Herpetosiphon gulosus: one gene and its partner. Each later gene encodes a partner of the first gene's protein in a complex. Links are inferred from orthologs where the notes say so. Each region holds a gene or a part of one and is shown in the gene's direction. Other genes may lie near its edges. The genes, in order: groL and metK.

Evidence for each region.
Region 2: the proteins of groL (region 1) and metK are in contact, whole or in part, in a cryo-EM structure (PDB 8P4O), measured with the Escherichia coli proteins. The link is inferred for Herpetosiphon gulosus from one-to-one orthologs.

The regions. Positions count from the first base shown.
Region 1 is NZ_BAABRU010000013.1:473-3,780, reverse strand. The notes cover bases 167-3,147. They hold groL (chaperonin GroEL), read left to right. Parts: upstream 167-825; coding sequence 826-2,469; downstream 2,470-3,147. Other genes in these bases: dapB (4-hydroxy-tetrahydrodipicolinate reductase), read left to right, coding at 2,572-3,147; groES (co-chaperone GroES), read left to right, coding at 485-787. Also shown: ABEB26_RS17445 (RNA polymerase sigma factor), read right to left, coding at 1-163; more of dapB, read left to right, coding at 3,148-3,308.
Region 2 is NZ_BAABRU010000016.1:56,004-59,256, reverse strand. Bases 270-3,195 are described here. They hold metK (methionine adenosyltransferase), read left to right. Parts: upstream 270-1,086; coding sequence 1,087-2,304; downstream 2,305-3,195. Other genes in these bases: ABEB26_RS19880 (hypothetical protein), read left to right, coding at 2,933-3,195; ABEB26_RS19885 (GNAT family N-acetyltransferase), read left to right, coding at 2,366-2,875; ahcY (adenosylhomocysteinase), read left to right, coding at 270-793. Also shown: more of ahcY, read left to right, coding at 1-269; more of ABEB26_RS19880, read left to right, coding at 3,196-3,253. UniProt on the Escherichia coli protein: Catalyzes the formation of S-adenosylmethionine (AdoMet) from methionine and ATP.

The DNA.
Region 1 (3,308 bases):
AACGGGCCATCAGAAACCGATAAACAGGCGTGATATAGCGTTGGTACAAGCGCAAAAAGGCCTCATGATCGCCCGCCACTGCCAACGCCACATCACGATGATCATCACGAGTTTGCTGATCGAATGGCGTTGTTTCTGCAACGAGCCGCTGGATCAATGCCATACATCAGCCTCCTCATATAGTCTGAATCTGCAATGGCCTTGCACTCAATACATCGTTGATGATGCGCAAAAAGTAACAGGCTTGGTCAAATGAGCACGCTTGCTACGATTTTACTCAATTCTAACAATCGCTTAACGCAGCTAAATCAGGCTAGCAGCACGATTTTTGCCCTTCAGAATGAGCTAAATCGCTTTAGCACTCTCAGCCCAAGAGTGATAAACACAGCCTTGACAAGCTTAATAGAACCACATACACTAGCACTTGGATTTAGCACTCATCACAGTAGATTGCTAAATGGTCAACTAAGGAGGACACATAACCATGTCTGATTTCCGGATTCGCCCCTTGGCCGATCGTGTGGTGATCAAGCCTCAAGCCAAAGAAGAAAAAACCAAAAGTGGCTTGTTCCTGCCCGACACAGCGAATAAAGAAAAGCCTCAAGAAGGCCTCGTTGTGGCCGTTGGTGAAGGCAAGTTGGATGATAACGGCAAGCGCGTGCCAGTTGCAGTGCAAGTTGGTGATCGGGTGCTGTTTGCCAAATATGCTGGCACCGAGATCAAGTTGGACGACGAAGATTATTTGATTTTGGCTGAAAAAGATATTTTGGCCGTCGTTCAAGGCTAAGGCTAATTCGCGACGCTTCTTAGGAGGATTATTTACCAATGGCAAAGCAAGTTGCTTTTAATGAAGAAGCCCGCCGCGCTCTCAAACGTGGCGTGGATGTGGTTGCAGATGCAGTTAAGACGACCTTGGGGCCACGCGGTCGCAACGTCGCTATCGATAAAAAATTCGGCTCACCAACCGTAACCCACGACGGCGTTACCGTTGCTAAAGAAATCGAATTGAAAGACCCATTTGAAAACATGGGCGCTCGCTTGTTGGTTGAAGCCGCAACCAAAACCAACGATGTTGCTGGTGACGGTACGACCACCGCAACCGTTTTGGCTCAAGCAATTGTCCACGAAGGCTTACGCCAAGTGGCTGCTGGCGCTAACTCGATGATGATCAAGCGTGGCTTGGACAAAGGCACTGCCGTTTTGTTGCAAGCAATCCGCGATTTGGCCAAGCCAGTCAACGATCGCACCGACATCTCAAGCGTTGCCACCATCTCAGCTGCCGATTCGTCAATTGGCGATTTGATTGCTGAAGTGATGGACAAAGTTGGTAAAGACGGCGTTATCACCGTTGAAGAAGGCAAAGGCTTGGGCTACGAAACCGAATATACCGAAGGTATGCAATTCGATCGTGGCTACATCTCAGCCTACTTCGTCACCAACAGCGACCGCATGGAATCAGATTTGGAAGACCCTTACATTTTGATCACCGACAAGAAGATCAGCTCGATCCAAGAAATCTTGCCAGTGCTCGAAAAAGTCTTGCAATTCACCAAGAACTTCGTAATTATCGCTGAAGACATCGACGGCGAAGCCTTGCCAACCCTCGTGTTGAACAAATTGCGCGGCACGATCAACGTGTTGGCAATCAAAGCGCCTGGCTTCGGCGATCGCCGCAAAGCCATGTTGCAAGATATTGCCATCCTCACCGGTGGTACGGTTATCAGCGAAGAAATTGGCCGCAAGCTTGACAGCGCCACGGTCGAAGATTTGGGCCGCGCTCGCCGCGTGATTGCCAACAAAGACGAAACCACGGTTATCGAAGGCCGCGGCGACGAAGAAGCAATCAAAGCTCGGATCGAACAAATTCGTGCTCAAATTGAAACTACCACCAGCGATTTCGATCGCGAGAAACTGCAAGAACGCTTGGCCAAATTGGCTGGTGGCGTGGCAGTGCTCAAGGTTGGTGCTGCAACCGAGCCAGAATTGAAAGAACGCAAGCACCGCGTCGAAGATGCGCTCTCAACCGCTCGTGCAGCTGTTGAAGAAGGTATCGTACCTGGTGGCGGGATTGCCTTGTTGAGCGTGTTGCCAGCCTTGGATAGCGTTGTGCCAGCCAACCAAGACGAAAAAGCTGCTGTCTTGATTCTGCGCCGCGCCTTGGAAGAACCAATTCGCCAATTGGCTCGCAACGCTGGTGAAGATGGTGCCGTGATTATCGACACCGTGCGCCGCTTGCAAAAAGATCAAGGCGACTCAACCCTTGGCTACAACGTCATCACTGGCGAATATGGCTCAATGGTCGAAATGGGTATCATCGACCCAGCCAAGGTAACTCGCTCGGCCTTGCAAAACGCCGTCTCGATTGCCTCGATGATCTTGACCACCGATGCCTTGGTCGCCGATATCCCAGAAAAAGAAGCTGCACCAGCTCCTGGCGGTATGGGTGGCATGGGCGGCATGGATTTCTAATCCAGCCCAAGTGGCAACCCAAAACCCCTGTTGTTCAACTGAACAACGGGGGTTTTGCTTTAACCTGTATCATAGAGTTGGCACAATTTAGAAGGATTTTTTATGTCAATTCGGGTATGTTTAGCTGGGGCAACTGGCTGGGCTGGCTCGGCGCTTGCCCAAGGCATCGCCCAAACCAATGATTTGAGTTTGGTTGCAGCAGTATCACGTAGCCATGCAGGCCAACAGTTGGGTATTGTCTTGAATCAGCCTAAGCTGGATTGTTCAGTATTCGCCACCGCCGAGGAAGCGTTGAGCCAGCCCTGCGATGTGTTTGTTGAATACACCAAGCCTGCTGTAGCACTCAACAATGTGTTACAAGCCTTGGCGCAGGGATCGCATGTGGTGATTGGCACATCGGGCTTAGATGATGCAGCCTATGCCATAATCCACGAGGCTGCGCTAAAAGCCCAACGTGGAGTGCTAGCGGTCGGCAACTTTGCATTAACCGTGGTGTTATTGCAAAAATTTGCCACAATTGCAGCGCGTTACATTCCGTATAGCGAAATTATCGATTATGCCAGTGACAAGAAAATCGATGCGCCGAGCGGAACAGCCCGCGAATTAGCCTATCGCTTAGGCCAAGTGCGTGATTCAGCCCAAACCGTGCCAACCGAAGAGATTGTAGGCGACCAAGCAACCCGTGGTGCACGAATGGCAGAGCAACAGGTACATTCAGTCCGTTTGCCAGGCTATGTCATTAGCATTGAAGCGATTTTCGGCATGCCCGATCAAAAGCTGATTTTGCGCCACGAGGCGGGCAATGGAGCTGAACCATATGTTGATGGAGCCTTGTTGGC
Region 2 (3,253 bases), on another replicon or contig:
GATTCGGCTTCGCGCGATGGCCAACCAAGGCGTGCTCGAATTCCCAGTGATTGCAGTTAACGACAGCCAAACCAAGCACTTGTTCGACAACCGCTATGGCACTGGCCAATCAACCCTCGACGGGATCATCCGCGCAACCAATGTGTTGATCGCTGGTAAAACCGTGGTTGTAGCCGGTTACGGCTGGTGTTCAAAAGGGATCGCAATGCGTGCCCACGGTCTAGGTGCCAACATCATCGTCACCGAAATCGATTCAATCAAGGCGCTCGAAGCTGCAATGGACGGCTTCCGCGTGATGCCAATGGTTGAAGCTGCTCGCATTGGCGATATCTTCATCACCGCCACTGGCGATATTCACGTACTCGATGCTGAAGATTTCGATGCAATGAAAGATGGCGCGATTGTTTGTAACTCAGGCCACTTCAACGTTGAAATCGATATTCCAGCCTTGGAAAAAATGGCAGTTGAAAAGAAACAACCACGCGAATTCATCGATCAATATGTCATGGCTGATGGCCGCCGCATCAACTTGTTGGGCGAAGGCCGCTTGATCAACTTGGCTTCGGCTGAAGGTCACCCAAGCGCCGTGATGGATCAATCATTCGCCAACCAAGCTTTGGCCAGCGAATACCTCTTGACCAACAAAGGCAAGTTGGAAAACAAAGTGTACGCCTTGCCAGTCGAAGTTGACCAAGAAATTGCTCGCTTGAAGCTTGCAGCAATGGGTATCAGCATCGATATCTTGACCGAAGCTCAAGTAACCTACCTCAACTCATGGGAAGAAGGCACCTAGTCTGATCGATCGTTTGAGGCTGGTTCAGGCTAGTTCAACGATCTTATGCTAACGTGACTGAGGCCGAAGTGCATTAATCCGCCTTCGGCTTCAGTATTAGCAATATTCCCTCACCCCCTAGCCCCCTCTCCTGCACGCGAGGCGAGGGGGAAACAAATACCCCTCTACCGCCGCAGTCGGCGAGGGGCTGGGGTGAGGGAATCCAAGCATTAGCAACCAAACCAATCCTCAGAGAACCCAATGAGTGTGGAATTTCAAGATTGGTTAACCATAGATTTAGGAGATAAAACTCAATGGATGCAACTACGTTTATGCGTGCTCCACAGTTCTTCTTCACCTCAGAATCGGTGACTGAAGGACACCCCGATAAAATTTGTGACCAAGTTTCCGATGCGATCTTGGATGAATTGTTGGCCCAAGACCCCATGTCGCGGGTGGCTTGCGAAACCGCTACCACCACCGGCTTGATCGTGGTGCTTGGCGAAGTTACCACCAAGGGCTATGTTGAAGTCCAAGATATTGTACGCAAAGTCGTCAGCGATATCGGCTACACCCGTGGCAAGTTTGGCTTCGATGCCGAAACCTGTGGGATTATCGTCGCCTTGCACGGCCAATCGCCTGACATTGCTCAAGGCGTTGACGTGGCCTTGGAAGTACGCGATGATCAAGCCAGCCGCGAAGCTGAAATTGAAAAAGTTGGCGCTGGCGATCAAGGTATGGTTTTCGGGTTTGCTTGTAACGAAACCGATGAATTTATGCCTTTGACGATTTCGTTAGCTCACCAATTGACCCGTCGCTTGGCCAAAGTGCGCAAAACTGGCGAAGTCGGCTACTTGCGCCCCGACGGCAAGAGCCAAGTAACCGTCGAATATAGCCACGGCAAGCCTGTGCGCGTCGATACCGTGTTGATCTCAACCCAACATGATCCCAACGTCGATAACGAGCGGATTCACAAGGATGTGATCGAATTAGTGATCAAGCCTGTGATTCCTGAAGGCATGCTTGACGAAAACACCAAGATTTTCATCAACCCAACTGGGCGCTTCGTTACTGGCGGCCCAATGGGCGATTCAGGCTTGACTGGCCGCAAGATCATCGTTGATACCTACGGCGGGGTTGCTCGCCACGGTGGCGGCGCATTCTCAGGCAAAGATTCAACCAAGGTTGACCGCTCAGCTGCCTATGCTGCTCGCTATGTTGCCAAAAACATTGTGGCTGCTGGCTTAGCCGAACGCTTTGAATTGCAAGTCAGTTATGCAATCGGCGTTTCAAAGCCACTTTCAATCTCGTTTGAAACCTTTGGCACCGCCAAAGTCAGCGACGAAAAATTGTTGGAATTGATCAACAAGCACTTTGATCTGCGCCCAGGTGCGATCATCCGTGATCTCGATCTGCGCCGCCCAATCTATCGCCAAACCGCTGCCTACGGTCACTTTGGCCGCAGCGATGTCGATTTGCCATGGGAACGCACCGACAAAGCCGAATTGCTTCGCGCTGAAGCTGGCCTGTAAGTTCAATCAATACAATACCGAGAGCTACCTGCAAGATGGTAGCTCTTGGCATTTTAGGAGCATGATGATTCAGATTCGACCTGAAACCAACGCCGATTTGGCCGCCATTACCAGCATCAATCAAGCAGCGTTTGGGCGGATTGATGAAGCAGATTCAGTCAATACATTACGTCAAGCAAGCACCACAATTTCGTTAGTTGCAGAATTAGATGCTCAGATTGTTGGGCATATTCTGTTCAGCCCGGTGCAGTATGATCAAGCGCCAAGCCGCATCAAGATTTGGGGCTTGGGGCCATTGGCGGTGTTACCAAGCCACCAACGTACAGGTATCGGTGCGGCCTTGGTCAAGGCTGGGCTTGAAGCTTGTCGTCAGGCGGCAATTCAGGCCTTAGTTGTCTTGGGTGATCCAGCGTATTACCAACGATTTGGCTTTCGGCCTGCCGCTAGCTGGCATTTGCGCTGCCACTACCCGGTGCCTGCCGAGGTTTTTATGGCAATGGAATTAGTTGTTGGGACATTAGTAGATTTAGATGGTACAATTTCATATCATCCAGCCTTTGATGGGGTATAACTTATAACGTTGAGCCAACAATATCATACCAAATCTAAATCATACGGGAGAATGTTTATGGAGACAGCTTTTTTGGGCATCATGCTGGCAATTATTGGCCTGATCATCGCAAGCCAATTAGCCTATCTATCAAAAAAGGAAGAAGCCAAACAAGCGGCCAAACAACGCTACCAACAAGTTTTACATCAGGCGCGTAAAAATCCTCAAGATCCAAGTTCAGCAAACGCAGCCAGCTTGTATCGAAAGCGTTATATTGAACTGCTTGAAGCCGAACAACGCCAACGATTGCGTAATGAGCAGCCAATTTCTAGCGATATTGAAACTGAAATCGCTCAGGTTAAACAACTCGCGGTGATCGCGAGCCGCAAACCTAAACAA